Regions from separate parts of the Massilia hydrophila genome, predicted to be linked through region 2. Evidence: predicted binding sites of a transcription regulator. Region 2 holds the regulator's gene; each other region holds the start of a gene.
The links. Region 2 encodes LexA, which represses DNA repair genes until DNA is damaged. Its sites were predicted from a motif close to ACTGTATNNNNATACAGT; they were not measured.
Positions count from the first base shown of each region.

Region 1: a site for LexA is predicted at 1,575-1,592, ahead of LE190_RS12535 (putative DNA modification/repair radical SAM protein). Genes of this name have one in related genera too.
Region 3: a site for LexA is predicted at 2,256-2,273, ahead of recA (recombinase RecA). Genes of this name have one in related genera too.

Region 1 covers NZ_JAHYBX010000004.1:131,812-136,639, reverse strand. The annotation lists gene LE190_RS12540 (UdgX family uracil-DNA binding protein) at 1-336, opposite strand, end outside; gene LE190_RS12535 (putative DNA modification/repair radical SAM protein) at 333-1,562, opposite strand; gene LE190_RS12530 (M16 family metallopeptidase) at 1,709-4,483, opposite strand; gene LE190_RS12525 (tetratricopeptide repeat protein) at 4,672-4,828, opposite strand, start outside.
Region 2 covers NZ_JAHYBX010000001.1:624,265-629,092, forward strand. The annotation lists gene LE190_RS02755 (cystathionine gamma-synthase family protein) at 1-650, shown strand, start outside; gene LE190_RS02760 (tetratricopeptide repeat protein) at 761-1,483, shown strand; gene lexA (transcriptional repressor LexA) at 1,532-2,164, opposite strand; gene rpsF (30S ribosomal protein S6) at 2,459-2,845, shown strand; gene priB (primosomal replication protein N) at 2,894-3,187, shown strand; gene rpsR (30S ribosomal protein S18) at 3,231-3,521, shown strand; gene rplI (50S ribosomal protein L9) at 3,559-4,011, shown strand; gene LE190_RS02790 (replicative DNA helicase) at 4,117-4,828, shown strand, end outside.
Region 3 covers NZ_JAHYBX010000004.1:207,727-212,554, forward strand. The annotation lists gene LE190_RS12855 (sensor histidine kinase) at 1-1,444, opposite strand, end outside; gene LE190_RS12860 (response regulator transcription factor) at 1,441-2,142, opposite strand; gene recA (recombinase RecA) at 2,380-3,462, shown strand; gene recX (recombination regulator RecX) at 3,479-3,937, shown strand; gene LE190_RS12875 (DUF2889 domain-containing protein) at 4,397-4,828, shown strand, end outside.

The DNA.
Region 1 (4,828 bases), on a different contig from region 2:
CCACAGCACGCGGTACAGGAAGGCCCAGCGGTCCGGGGCGCGAAAGCAGGCGGCGCTTTGCAGCATGTCCATTAGCGCGCGCGGGATGCGCGCGGCCGGTCCTGGCGGCGCAGTTGGTGACGATGGTGATGATGGCTCGGCGCCATTATCGTCCGCTCCCGCCGCGCGGGGCGCACCCGAGAACAGGTCGCCGCCATCCGCCCTGCCCCAGTCGGCCGCCTCGGGCGGCACGCCGGCTTTCAGCAGCACGCGCGCCGCCATGCGCCATTCGGCGAAACCGTAAGGCGCCGGCGGCTGGCCGCCGGTGGCAGCGGGGACGTCGGCGGCGGGCTTCATGCCGCCTGCAGCTCCGGCCACAGGTTCATCTGCTCGGGCGCATCGGCCAGGTGGCGCCGCAGGAGGTGCGAACTGGCGGCTCCCTGCGCCGGCTTGTAGTCGGCGGTGACGATGAAGGGTGCCAGCTTCTTCATGCTGCAGCGCAGGCGCGACAGGTCTTCCCAGCGGATGCGGCGCAGGCGGCGCAGCTCGACGATGCGCTTGGCGTTGCGGATGCCGATGCCGGGCACGCGCGCGATCATGGTCTCGTCGGCGCGGTTCAGGTCGAGGGGGAAGTGCTCGCGGTTGCTGAGTGCCCAGCCCAGCTTGGGATCGACGTCGAGCGCCAGGTTGCCCGCTTGCGGCATCAGTTCTCCCGCCGTGAAGCCGTAGCCGCGCAGCAGGAAGTCGGCCTGGTACAGCCGGTGCTCGCGCAGCAGCGGCGGCGGCGCCAGCGGCACGCTTTTCGGGCTTTGCGGGATCGGGCTGAAGGCCGAGTAGTACACGCGTTTCAGCTTGTAGCTGCCGTACAGGGTCTCGGCCGTGTTCAGGATGGTGTGGTCGTCGCTGGCATCGGCGCCGACGATCATCTGCGTGCTCTGGCCGGCCGGCGCGAAGCTGGGCGCCTTGGGTTCCTCGGCCTTTTCGTCGAGCTTGCGCCGGATCGCGCCCATCGCCAGCTTGATGGTGTGGACGTTCTTTTCCGGCGCCAGGCGGGTCACGCTGTCGTGGGTCGGCAGCTCAATGTTGACCGACAGGCGGTCGGCCCAGCGGCCGGCCTGCGCGATCAGGAGCGGATCGGCGTCGGGAATGGTCTTCAGGTGGATGTAGCCACGGAAGCCATGCACTTCGCGCAGCTGGCGCGCCACCGCCACCAGCTGCTCCATCGTGTAGTCGGACGACTGGATGATGCCCGAGCTCAGGAACAGGCCGTCGATGTAGTTGCGGACGTAGAAATCCTGCGTAAGCCTGACCACTTCGTCCACCGAAAAGCGGGCGCGCGGCACGTTCGAGCTGCGCCGGTTGATGCAGTACTGGCAGTCGTAGATGCAGAAATTGGTGAGCAGGATCTTGAGCAGCGAGACGCAGCGCCCATCGGGGGTGTAGCTGTGGCAGATGCCCATGCCGGTGGTGGCTCCCAAGCCGTCCAGGCCCTCGGAACCGCGCTTCGGCGCGCCACTGCTGGCGCAGGACGCGTCGTACTTCGCGGCGTCGGCCAGGATTTCCAGCTTGTCGGTAAGTTCCATCGCGATCGTTGAACTGTATGGGCATACAGTATACTATCGCGCGCGCAAGACAGGGGGGGCTTGTCTCGCGTGCGGACGGATGGGCGGTTCAAAGCCGGTGCATAGCCGTCCGCAGGGTGGGCGGGAGGGCCCGCCCACCCCACACATCAACGCAGCGGCTTGCCGTCGGCATCCACCACGGTGACTTCGCCCCAGCCCAGCGAACGCACGCCGGCCTCGATCTTGCGCAGGTCGCCGATCACCATCCACACCGCTTCGTCCGGCTTGATGAACTTGCCGGAGGCGGCGCCGAGCTGCTGCGGCGTGAGCGCGCGCACGTTCGCGGCGTACTTGTTCCAGTAGTCGTCCGCCAGGCCGAAGTTGACCGTCGACAGGGCCGCCGATTCGAGCGCGTCCAGGGTCCCGAAGCGGCCCGGCAGGCGCGCCGTCATGTTGCGCATGATGCTCTCGTACTCGGTGCCCACCAGCGGACGCTCGCCGGCCACGCCGCGCAGTTCCTTCTGCACTTCGCGCATCGCTTCCACCGTCTTGTCGGTCTGCACCGGCGCGATGATGTAAAACGGACGCTGGCCGCGCACATCGTTCAGGCGTGCCTGGGTGCCGTAGCTCCAGTGCTTGTCGAGGCGCAGGTTGCGGTTCAGGCGCGAGGTCGCGATGCCGCCGAAGTTGGCCATCACCGGTTCCATCGCCAGGTCTTCGGGCTGGCCATAGGCCTGCGACACGTGGGCGGCGACGATGGTCGACTGCGGCGCGTCCGGCTTGTCCACCAGGATCAGGCGCTTGCCGCGGGTCGGCGCCACGGTGGCCATCCCCTTGGCCGGGGCGGTGCCCGGCTGCCACTTGCCAAAGCTCGCTTCCAGCGCCGGCAGCAGCTTGTCCATGCTGGTGTCGCCGGCCACCACGATGGTGGCGCTGCCCGGCTTGAACCAGGTGGCGTGCCAGGCGGCCAGGTCGTCGCGGGTGAGCGACTGCACGCTGCCCTCGAAGCCGCTGGCCGGCTTGCCGTAGGCGTGCTCGGCGCCGTACAGCAGCGCAGGCACGAGGCGCAGCGCCAGGCTGTTCGGCTGCGCCTTTTCCTGGCCGATGCCGGCCAGGCGGCGGCTCTTCGACAGCGCGAACTGGTCCTGCGGGAAGCTCGGGCTCAATGCCGCTTCGGCCATCAGCGCCAGCGAAGGCGCCAGGTTGGCGCTGGTGCCCTGCAGGCGCACATAGGACATGTCCTGGCCGTTGCCGGTGTACAGGCGGGCGCCCAGGTTTTCCAGCGCGTCCGACAGCGCGAAGGCGTCGCGCTGCTTCGTGCCCTTGTCGAGCAGGTCGAGCGCCAGCGAGGCGATGCCGGCCTTGGCGGCGGAATCCGAGGCGGCGCCGGCGTCGATCGCCAGCGAGGCATTGAAGATCGGGGCCGAGTGGCGCTCGAGCAGCACCACCTTCAGGCCGTTCTTGAGCTGGGCGCGCTGCAGCACCGGGAACTTGACGTCCGGCGCGTCGCCCAGGCCAGGGAGGACCTTGCGGTCCAGCGTCGACTTGGTGGCGGCCAGCTTGGGCGCCGGGCGCACCGTCATCGTGTAGTGGCTGGCGCGCAGCCAGCGGTTGGCGGCCGCCTTGACGTCGGCCGGGGTGCCGGTGGCATACAGTTCGAGGCGGTCGAGGTAGGCGTCCGGCTTGCCGCCGTAGGTCATGCTTTCGGCCAGCACGTCGGAACGGCCGCCGAAGCCGCCCAGGCGCTCCAGGCTGCGCGAGAAGCCGGCCAGCTCGCTCGTCTTCACGCGCTGCAGCTCGGCCTGGGTCGGGCCCTTCTCGAGCAGTTCGGCCAGCACACGCTCCATCTCGCGCTCGACCTCGAGCGGGTCGACGCCCGGCTTGACGGTGGCGACCAGGTTGAAGGTGCCGCCCAGTTCACCGTCGTTGACCGAGGCGCTGACGCTGGTGGCGATGCCCTTGTCGTACACCAGGCGCTTGGTCAGGCGCGCGCTCTTCGAGCCGCTCAGCACGCCGGCCAGCAGGTTCAGGTGCTGGGTGTCGGCATCCTTCCAGGAACCGACGTGCCAGGCGCGGTACACGCGCACTTGCGGCACCTGGTCTTCCATCTCGTCGCGGATGTTGCGGTCCAGCTGCGGGATCCACTTCTCGGTGCGCGGCAGCGCCGGGCCCGGCGGGATCGCGCCGAAGTACTTGTTCACCAGTTCATAGGCGCGTTCCGGCGTGATGTCGCCGGCCAGCGAGATCACCGCGTTGTTCGGGCCGTAATAGGTGCGGTACCACTCCTTGATGTCGTCCAGCGAGGCGGCCTGCAGGTCTTCCATGCTGCCGATGGTCGACCACGAATACGGGTGCGAGTACGGGTACATCTTGGCCGAGATTTCCTGCCACACGCGGCCATAGGGCTGGTTCTCGCCCTGGCGCTTCTCGTTCTGCACCACGCCGCGCTCGCGCTCGAGCATCGCCTGCGAGATGTAGTTGCCGAGGAAGCCCATGCGGTCCGATTCCAGGAACAGGGTGCGCTCCAGCGCCGATACCGGCACGTCCTCGAAGAAGTTGGTGCGGTCGGTGTTGGTGGTGCCGTTGCGGTTGTTCGCGCCCAGGTCGTCCATCGCCTCGCGGAAGCCGTGCGGGTAGTTCTCGGAACCGTTGAAGAAGAAGTGCTCGAACAGGTGGGCGAAGCCGGTCTTGCCGCGCTTCTCGTTGCGCGAACCGACGTGGTACCACATGTTCACGCCGACCACCGGCACGCTGTGGTCGGTGTGGACCAGCAGGGTCAGGCCATTGGGCAGCACGAATTTTTTGTGGGCGATGCTGTAGGCCTTGCGATCGAACTTGAAGGCTGCGCTGGCCTGGGTGCCGGCTGCCGGCGCGGCGGCGTGGGCAGGCAGCGCTGCCGCGGCGGCGAGGCCGAGCAGGAGGGGAATGGCGAGTTTTTTCATGGCGTCTCGGGGACAAGGTTGTTGTAGGTATGGGTCCTGGCCGCGCATGCGCTGCTTGGACGCGTGGGCGGCATAGCCGCCCACCCTACAGGAATCGCTGAGCTCACGCCAGAGGAAATGGATACATACGTAGCGTGGGCGGGTCTCCCGGCCACGCGTCCAACCGGTCGTTGAACGGTCCGGTCGCCTTACGTAAACGCCTGCGCCTGCGCCAGCAGCTGCGGCTCCATGCGCGCCACGATCTTCTTCAGGTAGCCCGATGCCGCCACGACCCCCGCCCCGCCCGCGCGCTGCAGCCAGGCATAGGCCTCGACCAGGTCGCGCTGCACGCCCTGCCCCGCCGAA
Region 2 (4,828 bases):
TGGGGGCGGGGCTGGTGGTCAATTCGCTGACCAAGTCGATCGGCGGGCATGGCATCGCGCTGGGCGGCGCCCTGACCGACACCGGCCTGTTCGACTGGAGCGCGTATCCGAACATCGCCGCCAACTTCCGCAAGCAGGTGCCAGCGAACCAGGGCCTGGCCCAGCTGCGCGCCAAGGCGCTGCGCGACTTCGGCGCGGCGCTGGGGCCGGAAGCGGCGCACCATATCGCGGTGGGCGCCGAGACGCTGGCGCTGCGCATGGAGCGCACCTGCGCCAATGCGCTGGCGCTGGCGCGCATGCTAGAAGCCGATCCGCGCGTGGCCGCGGTGCACTACCCGGGCCTGGCCTCGCATCCGCAGCACGCCCTGGTGGCGTCGCTGTTCCGCAGCGGCGGTTCGCTGCTGAGCTTCGAGCTGGTTGACGCGATCGATCCTTTCGACTACCTGAACCGCCTGAAACTCGGCATCCCGGCCAGCAACCTGGGCGATACCCGTACCCTGGTGATTCCAGTGGCGCACACGATCTTCTTCGAGATGGGGGCGGAGCGGCGCGCCAGCATGGGCATCGCCGAGTCCCTGATCCGCGTCTCGGTGGGGATCGAGGATACCGAGGACCTGCTGGCGGACTTCCGCCAGGCGCTTGCGTCCTGAGCACCCGAAACATCATCATGGCAGCCCGCGGGCTGCCATTTTTGTTTCAGCGGTTGAGCGGGTACCGGCTTGCCCTTATCATGGGCCTTCTTTTGCCACTCCGAGCTGCCATGAAAACCAAGCTGTTCCTTGCATCCCTGCTGCTGTGCGGCGCCGCCCATGCCGGCGAACTGGACAACGCCAACGCCCTGTTCGAGAAGAAGGATTATGCGGGTGCGCTGAAGATCTATACGAAGCTGGCCGATGCCGGCAACCCGGAGGCGCAGCAGGCGCTGGGCCAGATGTACTGGTACGGCGAAGCGGGGCAGGTGGACGAGGCCAAGGCCGAGGCGCTGTTCAAGAAATCGGCCGCCAAGGGCAACAAGGTCGCCGCCGCGTCGCTGGCGGTGATGGAGCAGCGCGTCAAGCGCCGCAAGGACATCGACTACTGGATCAGCGGCTACGACGGCGAAGACCTGAAATCGGGCGAATTCCGCTGCGCGACACCGCGCATTCCGGCGATGTCGAAGATCAATGCCGACATTGACCGCATCGGCGCCGCCATCACGACCTGGCAGGATTGCTACAACCGCTACGTGACCAACCTGAACGCGGCCACGCCGCTCACCAAGCGCGTCCCCGAAGACATCCGCAAGCTGATGAAGAAGGACGAGCTGGAAAAGTCGACCGCCTACCTGGAGCAGTTGCAGGCCAACCTGCAGGAAGAGGCGAAGGTGAGTTCGAAACTGGTGCTGGCCGACTTCGAGGCCTGGCGCAAGGCGACCGACGCCTATGTCTCCGAGCACAACAAGATGGTCAAGAGCAACAGCTCGACCCTGTTGAAGGGGAAATAAGGGGTAAAAAAAAGGCGGGCATGCAGCCCGCCAGTGTGCGTTCCAGCCTTAGTGCCAGCTGCGCATCAGCCCGACCGCCAGCCCTTCCAGCGCGAACTCGTCTTCCGGCTTTACCTGGATGACCTTGAAGTCCGGATTTTCCGGCAGCAGTTCGACCAGGTTGCCGGTCTTGCGGTAGCGCTTGACGGTGACCTCTTCACCGAGGCGCGCCACCACGATCTGGCCGTTCTTGGCGCTGTCGATCTTCTTGACGGCGAGGAAGTCGCCGTCGCAGATGCCGGCATCGCGCATCGACCAGCCCTTGACCTTCAGCAGGAAGTCGGGACGGGCCGAGAACATCGCGGCATCGACGGAATAGGTGGCTTCCACGTGTTCCTGGGCCAGGATAGGGGAGCCGGCGGCGACGCGGCCGACCAGCGGCAGCGACATCATGAGATTCGGCGGCGGCATCGGAATCTGCTCGACCGAGGCGCCAACCAGGCGGATGCCGCGCGAGGTGCCCGGCGAGATCTCGATGGCGCCCTTGCGCGCCAGGGCTTGCAGGTGTTCTTCGGCGGCATTCGCCGACTTGAAACCCAGCTCGGCCGCGATTTCGGCGCGGGTCGGCGGAAAGCCGGTGTTGTCGATCGCTTCCTTGATCAGGTTCAGGATCTGTTCTTGCCTTGCAGTGAGCTTGAGCATGGGTGGTCTACGGCATTAGTTATAAGAGCAGACTGTATTTTTGTACAGTATTCCCGGATGCGCAAGGGCAAACACGGGAAAACTGCAAAAAAATGCTGCAACGCGGGCCACGCGCGCCCGATTGTGGTCCGATTGTGGCGTGCACCACGCATCTCAAGGCGCGATCGCGACCATGACAGCCTGGCCCTGGTTCCCATTCGCGCGATTTTCCGGCTATAATGGCAGGCTTTCCCTTCCCACACTCGTCTTGACGCCGAGGTGGGCATTTGTTTAAACGTCCTCAAGGAGTGTTGCATGCGTCATTATGAAATCGTTTTTATCGTCCACCCGGACCAGAGCGAGCAAGTTCCGGCGATGATCGAGCGTTACAAGACCACGGTGACCAGCCGCGGCGGTAACATCCATCGCGTGGAAGACTGGGGCCGCCGTCAAATGGCGTACCAGATCCAGAAGCTGCCGAAAGCCCACTACATCTGCATGAACATCGAGTGCGACAACGAGACCCTGGTCGAGCTGGAAACCGCATTCAAGTTCAACGATGCCGTCCTGCGTCACCTGACCGTCAAGATGAAGAAGGCCGAAACCGCACCGTCGCCGATGATGAAGTCGGTCCAGCGCGAAGACGCAGCCAAGAGCCACCGCGCTGAAGCAGCCGCCGCTGCCCCGGCCGCCGCCGCTTAAGCTGTCACCGGGTTTTCCCGGGAATCCGAAACGAAGCAAAGCAGCGCAGTGAACCAGTTCCAGCTCATCGCGACCATCGCGGAGCGAGACGTCCTGCGTTTCACCCCGGCCGGCGTCCCCATCGTGGGCGCGATCCTGATGCACGATTCGCAGCAGGTCGAGGCCGGCGTGGCAAGGCAGGTCGCGTTTGAAATCCCTGCGCTCGGCGCAGGCGAGATTTCAGGCAGGCTGGAAAGTGCCGAACTCGGCGCCGCCTACCGCTTCAACGGATTCCTCGCACGGAAGAACCGCAACAGCAAAGCCTTGGTGTTTCACATCATTGATTTCAGTGCCGCAGAGTAAACAAGCCCGCGGCGCAACCTAGATTAGATACAGGAGCCTCGAAATGGCATTCGGTAAAAAGTTCGACAAAAACAAAGCCAAAGAAAAAATGAAGCGCAAACAGCAGAACCCGCTGTTCAAGCGCAAGAAATTCTGCCGCTTCACCGCCGCCGGCGTGGAACAGGTGGACTACAAAGACGTCGACACCCTGAAGGACTTCGTCCAGGAAAACGGCAAGATCATGCCGGCACGCCTGACCGGCACCAAGGCGCACTACCAGCGCCAGGTCGACACCGCCATCAAGCGCGCACGCTACCTCGCGCTGCTGCCGTACACCGACCTGCACAACGCCTAAAGCGCGGCACGTCAGTCAGAATACCTGGAGAATAAATATGCAAGTTATCCTGCTCGAAAAAGTGGTCAACGTCGGTAACCTGGGCGACGTCGTCAAAGTCAAGGACGGTTACGCACGTAACTTCCTGATCCCGCAAAAGATGGCACGCCGCGCCACCCAGGCCGCCGTGGCCGAGTTCGAAGTCAAGCGCGCCGAACTGGAAAAAGCGGCAGCTGAAAAGCTGTCGGCTGCCCAGGCGCAAGGCGACAAGCTGAGCGGCATGACCGTCACCATCGCCCAGAAGGCGGGCGTGGACGGCCGTCTGTTCGGTTCGGTCACCAACTTCGACATCGCCGAAGCCCTGAGCAAGCAAGGTTTCGCCGTCGAGAAGTCGCAAGTCCGCATGCCGACCGGTCCGCTGAAGACCACCGGCGAGTTCCCGGTCGCCGTCGCGCTGCACACCGACGTCGTCTCGGAAATCACCATCGCGGTGGTGGGCGAAGCTGCCTAAGCAGTTGTTGTATAAATGAAAAAGCCGGGTTCGCCCGGCTTTTTTTATTCCTGGAAACTCGCCAATTATTTCAGCCGGATGACCGGAAACGGTATAATGCCCGCCATGAATTCCCCATCCGATCCGCAAGTCGATTCCCTGCGCATCCCACCGCATTCCATCGAAGCAGAGCAGTCCGTCATCGGCGGCCTCCTGCGCGACAATGCAGCGTGGGACCGCATCGCCGACTTCATGCACGCGGAGGATTTCTACCGCTACGACCACCGCATCATCTTCGAACAGATGGTCCGCCTGATCAACGCCGGCAAGCCCGCCGACGTGATCACGGTCTACGAAGCCTGCAACATGCTGGGCAAGGCCGAGGAAGTGGGTGGCCTGCAATACCTGAACGCGATGGCGCAGAACACGCCCTCGGCAGCGAACATCCGCCGCTACGCCGAGATCGTGCGCGACCGCGGCATCCTGCGCAACCTGATCACGGTGGCCGACGAGATCTCGGGCAACGCCTTCAACCCGCAGGGCAAGGAAGTCAAGCAGATGCTTGACGAAGCCGAGTCGAAGATCTTCGCGATCGCCGAGACCGGCGCCAGGGGCCAGCAGGGCTGGAACCCGATCCAGCCGCTGCTGACCCAGGTGGTCGAGCGCATCGACGAGCTGTATTCGCGCGAGAACCAGGGCGAGATCACCGGCGTGCCGACCGGCTTCATCGACCTCGACCGCATGACCTCGGGCCTGCAGCCGGGCGACCTGGTGATCGTCGCCGGCCGTCCGTCGATGGGCAAGACCGCGTTCTCGGTGAATATCGGCGAGAACGTGG
Region 3 (4,828 bases), on a different contig from region 2:
CGTTGCTGCCCAGGATGCGGTAGAAGCGCTCGAACACGTGGGCGCGTTCGCTTGGTGCGATGCCGGGGCCGGTGTCCTCGACCTCGAGCAGCGCGTGCTCGCCGTCGCGCCGCACGCGCACCGTGACACTGCCGCCCGGCGGCGTGTAGCGCAGCGCGTTGTCGATCAGGTTCGACAGCAGCTCGCGCAGCATCAGCGCGTTGCCGGCGATGTGCAGGGGGGCGGCAGAGGCGCCCTCGGGCGGCTCGTAGCCGAGGTCGATGCCGTGCGTGAACGAGGCCTGGACCCAGTCCTGCACGGTGGCGCGCGCCAGCTGGCCCAGGTCGATCTGCTCGAAGGCCAGGCCGGCGTGCGGCTGGTTCTCGGCGCGGGCCAGGGCCAGCAGCTGGTTCACCAGGCGCGTGGCCGATTCCGAACTCTTGGCCAGCTGCTCGAGCGAGCGGTGGATCTCGCCCGGATCGTGCTGGCGCAGCGCCAGCTCGGACTGCATGCGCATCCCGGCCAGCGGGGTCTTCATCTGGTGCGCGGCATCGGCGATGAAGCGCTTTTGCATCTCGACGGTCTGGGCCAGGCGTTCCAGCATGTCGTTGAAGGAGCCGACCAGGGGCGAAATCTCTTCCGGCACCTGGCGCGGGTCGATCGGCGACAGGTCGTCCTGGGGCCGGGCGCGGATGCGCTCCTGCAGCTCGGCCAGCGGCGACAGGCCGCGCGACAGCGCGAACCAGACCAGGGCCAGGATCACCGGCAGGATGATGAACTGGGGCAGGATCACACCCCTGATGATCTCGTTGGCCAGGTGGGCGCGCTTGTCCAGGGTCTCGGCCACCTGGACCAGGGCCTGCACGGCGCGCTGTTCCGCTTGTTCCGCATGTTCGGCCTTGCCCGCCTGCCCCGGTTCCGGGCCGCGTTCGCGCAGCGGATCGAGGCCGACCCAGGAATAGGCCACGCGCACCGGCGTGCCATGGATCGTATCGTTGCGAAACAGGACCGCGCTGCCGTGGACGGGTTCGGTGCCATTGCCGGAACGCGGGCGCGGCAGGTCGCGGTCGCCGTCGATGTGGGCGCCGTCCGGACCGCTGATCTGGAAATAGACGCTGTCCACGTCGTCCGCACGCAGCACGTCGCGCGCGCTGGCCGGCAGCTGCACCACCGGCTGGCCGGCCACGGTGCGGATCTGCTGCGACAGCACGGTGACGCGGTCTTCCAGCGCGTCGTCGAAGGGCTGGTTGGCGATCGACTTCGCCACCAGGTAGGTGATGGCGATGCTCATCGGCCATAGCAGCAGCAGCGGGGCCAGCATCCAGTCGAGGATCTCGCCGAACAGCGAGTGGCGGATGTTCTCGTCCGGCTCGGGATTGGGCGGCACGTAGGGCGCGAACCCGGCCTCGTCCGCGCCCCGGTCCGGAGGCGGCGGATCGGCCAGTCCGGCGTCGCGCTCGTTCACTTGGGCTCGGGCGCCGCGCCGCGCGGGGCGTCGGAGAATTTCTCGAGGCAGTAGCCGAGGCCGCGCACGGTGGCGATGCGCACGCCGCCGACCTCGATCTTCTTGCGCAAGCGGTGCACGTAGACCTCGATGGCGTTGTTCGAGACTTCCTCGCCCCATTCGCACAGGTGGTCGACCAGCTGCTCCTTGGAGACCAGGCGCCCGGTGCGCGCCAGCAGCACCTCGAGCAGGCCGAGCTCGCGCGCCGACAGGTCGAGCATCTGGTCGTTGATGTAGGCGCTGCGGCCGACCTGGTCGTACACCAGCGGGCCATGGCGCACCACGGCCGGGCCGCCGCCGGCGCCGCGCCGGGTCAGGGCGCGCACCCGCGCCTCCAGCTCGGACAGGGCGAAGGGCTTGGCCATGTAGTCGTCGGCACCCAGGTCAAGGCCCTCGACCCGCTGTTCGACCGAATCGGCGGCGGTGAGGATCAAGACCGGCAGCAGCGAGGAGCGGGCGCGCAGGCGGCGCAGCACCTCGAGCCCGGACAGCTTGGGCAGGCCGAGGTCGAGGATCAGGAGGTCGAACTCCTGGGTGGACAGGGCCGTGTCGGCATCCTGGCCGTTCTTGACGCAATCGATCGCATACCCGGACTGGCGCAGGGAACGGGTCAGTCCATCGGCAAGTACGCTATCATCTTCGGCGAGCAGAATTCGCATGGGGCCACCTTGGTATTCGTTAGTGCTTCAACAGGCCCTATTGTGTTTGATTTATCGCAACAATGCGAGCCTCGCAGATAACAACAGGGCGACTTTTTTCGCTTGCCTAAACCACTGGATTTATATACAGTAGTGGCTTGATTTTGCTGGTTCGAACAACTGGATTTATATACAGTAGTTCTCTTGATTTTAGCGGTAGCGACCCTACCTTGCCTACTCCACAGCTGAAAGTACACCATGGACGACAAAAAACTCGCAGTAAACGCCGCTGAAAAGGGCAAGGCGCTCGCAGCCGCCCTGGCGCAGATTGAAAAGCAGTTCGGCAAGGGCTCGGTGATGCGCATGGACACCAATGCGCCGGTCGAGGAAGTGCAGACTGTTTCCACTGGCTCGCTGGGCCTGGACATCGCGCTGGGCGTCGGTGGCCTGCCGCGCGGCCGTATCGTCGAGATCTACGGTCCGGAATCGTCGGGTAAAACCACCCTGACGCTGCAGACCATCGCCCAGATGCAGAAGCTGGGCGGCACCTGCGCCTTTATCGACGCCGAGCACGCGCTCGACGTGACCTACGCGCAGAAGCTGGGCATCAAGCTGGACGAGCTGCTGATCTCGCAGCCGGACACCGGCGAACAGGCCCTTGAAATCACCGACGCCCTGGTGCGTTCGGGTTCGGTCGACCTGGTGGTCATCGACTCGGTGGCGGCACTGACCCCGCGCGCCGAGATCGAAGGCGACATGGGCGACTCGCTCCCGGGCCTGCAGGCGCGACTGATGTCGCAGGCGCTGCGCAAGCTGACCGGTTCGATCAACCGTACCAACACCCTGGTCATCTTCATCAACCAGATCCGCATGAAGATCGGCGTGATGTTCGGCAGCCCGGAAACCACGACCGGCGGTAATGCGCTGAAGTTCTACGCTTCCGTGCGCCTGGACATCCGCCGTACCGGTTCGATCAAGTCGGGTGACGAGGTGATCGGTAACGAAACCAAGGTCAAGGTCGTCAAGAACAAGATCGCGCCGCCGTTCAAGGAAGCCCACTTCGACATCCTGTACGGAGAAGGCACCTCGCGCGAAGGCGAAATCCTGGACCTGGGCGCCGACAACAAGATCGTCGAGAAGTCGGGTTCGTGGTACAGCTATAACGGCGAACGCATCGGCCAAGGCAAGGACAACGCCCGCCAGTTCCTGAAAGACCGTCCGGTTCTGGCACGGGAAATCGAAAACAAGGTCCGTGCTGCGCTGGGCGTGCGCGAACTGCCGCCGGTGCTGGCTGCTGTCGAAGACAGCGGCAAGGACAAGCTGAAGGCAGTCGGCGAGTAATCGCTGATGCGTGTTCATGCCTGCACCCCAGCTTAGCCTCAAAGCGCGCGCGCTTCGCTACCTGTCGATGCGCGAGCACAGTCGGCTCGAGCTGGGGCGCAAGCTGGCCCGTTATGCCGAGGAGGGCGACGACGTCGAAGCCCTCCTCGACTTCCTTGAAAAAAATAACTGGCTGTCGCAGGAACGCTTCGCCGAATCGCTGATCAACCGGCGGGCGGCGCGTTTCGGCAACAGCCGCGTGATGGCCGAGCTGCAAAGCCACGGTCTCAAAGGTGAAGCGCTGGAAGACATCAAAGCCTCGCTTGCCGATAGCGAAACAGCGCGCGCCATCGACGTGTGGCAGCGCAAGTTCGGTACCGTCGCCGTCGATGCGGCCGAGCGTGCCAAGCAGATGCGCTTCCTGCTGCAGCGTGGTTTCTCCCAACGCGCTGCACGGACCGCGATGCAGGGCGCTCCCGACGACGACGCGCTGTAGCAGGCACGCCTGTCTGCTGCGATCCGGAACCGGCCTGGCCCCAGGCCTGTTCCGACGATATGCCAGGCTCGGCCGCATGCCTGCTGTATCACCCCGTGTTTCATTTGCCTCTTCTATATAGAAGGTCGTTCCGGCGCCAGCGTGGAGCGTCATCTCCGATATGCCCTGCGGTATATTCCTCAACGGACGATGGCGCTGCACGCTGGCGCTGTGCATTCCGCCTCGCCTGTATCCAAAGTCCACACCAGGCAAGCTTGACTAGTCGGCAAGAATCCGCGCTTCTTATCGCTGCAGTGCGGCAAAAAGACTTCTGTTGCAGTGCAACCGACAACGCGCTGTGCTAAACTTTCACGGTTTAAGCAGCGCCGCATGAGCGGTTGTTGTCGTAGAAGCTACGTCAACGTGCATGAAGCACACTGGCTGCACCACTAACCGCCGCGCAAGCGGCATTTGGTTTTTATGCCCCTGTCTCCTCCCGTCTCGCGCTCGCTCCGGCATACGCGCGCCATCACCGTCGACGTCTTCGCACGCGACGATGGCCTGTGGGACCTGGATGCCAGTATCCGCGACATCAAGACGCGCGAGATCGCGCTCGCATCCGGCACCCGCCCGGCCGGCAGCCCGGTCCACGACCTCAAGCTGCGCGTCACCATCGACCGCGCGCTGAACATCGTGGACGCCGAAGCCGCGTCCGATGCCGTTCCGTATCCCGGTTTCTGTGAGACGATAGGCCCTGCTTACAAGAAGCTGATCGGCCTGTCGCTGATGAACCATTTCCGGCTGCACCTGAAAGACCGCCTCTCGGGCGTGCTCGGCTGCACCCACCTGACCGAATTGGCCCAGGTGCTGCCGACCGCAGCGCTGCAAGCCTTTGCCGACGACGAGTTCGAC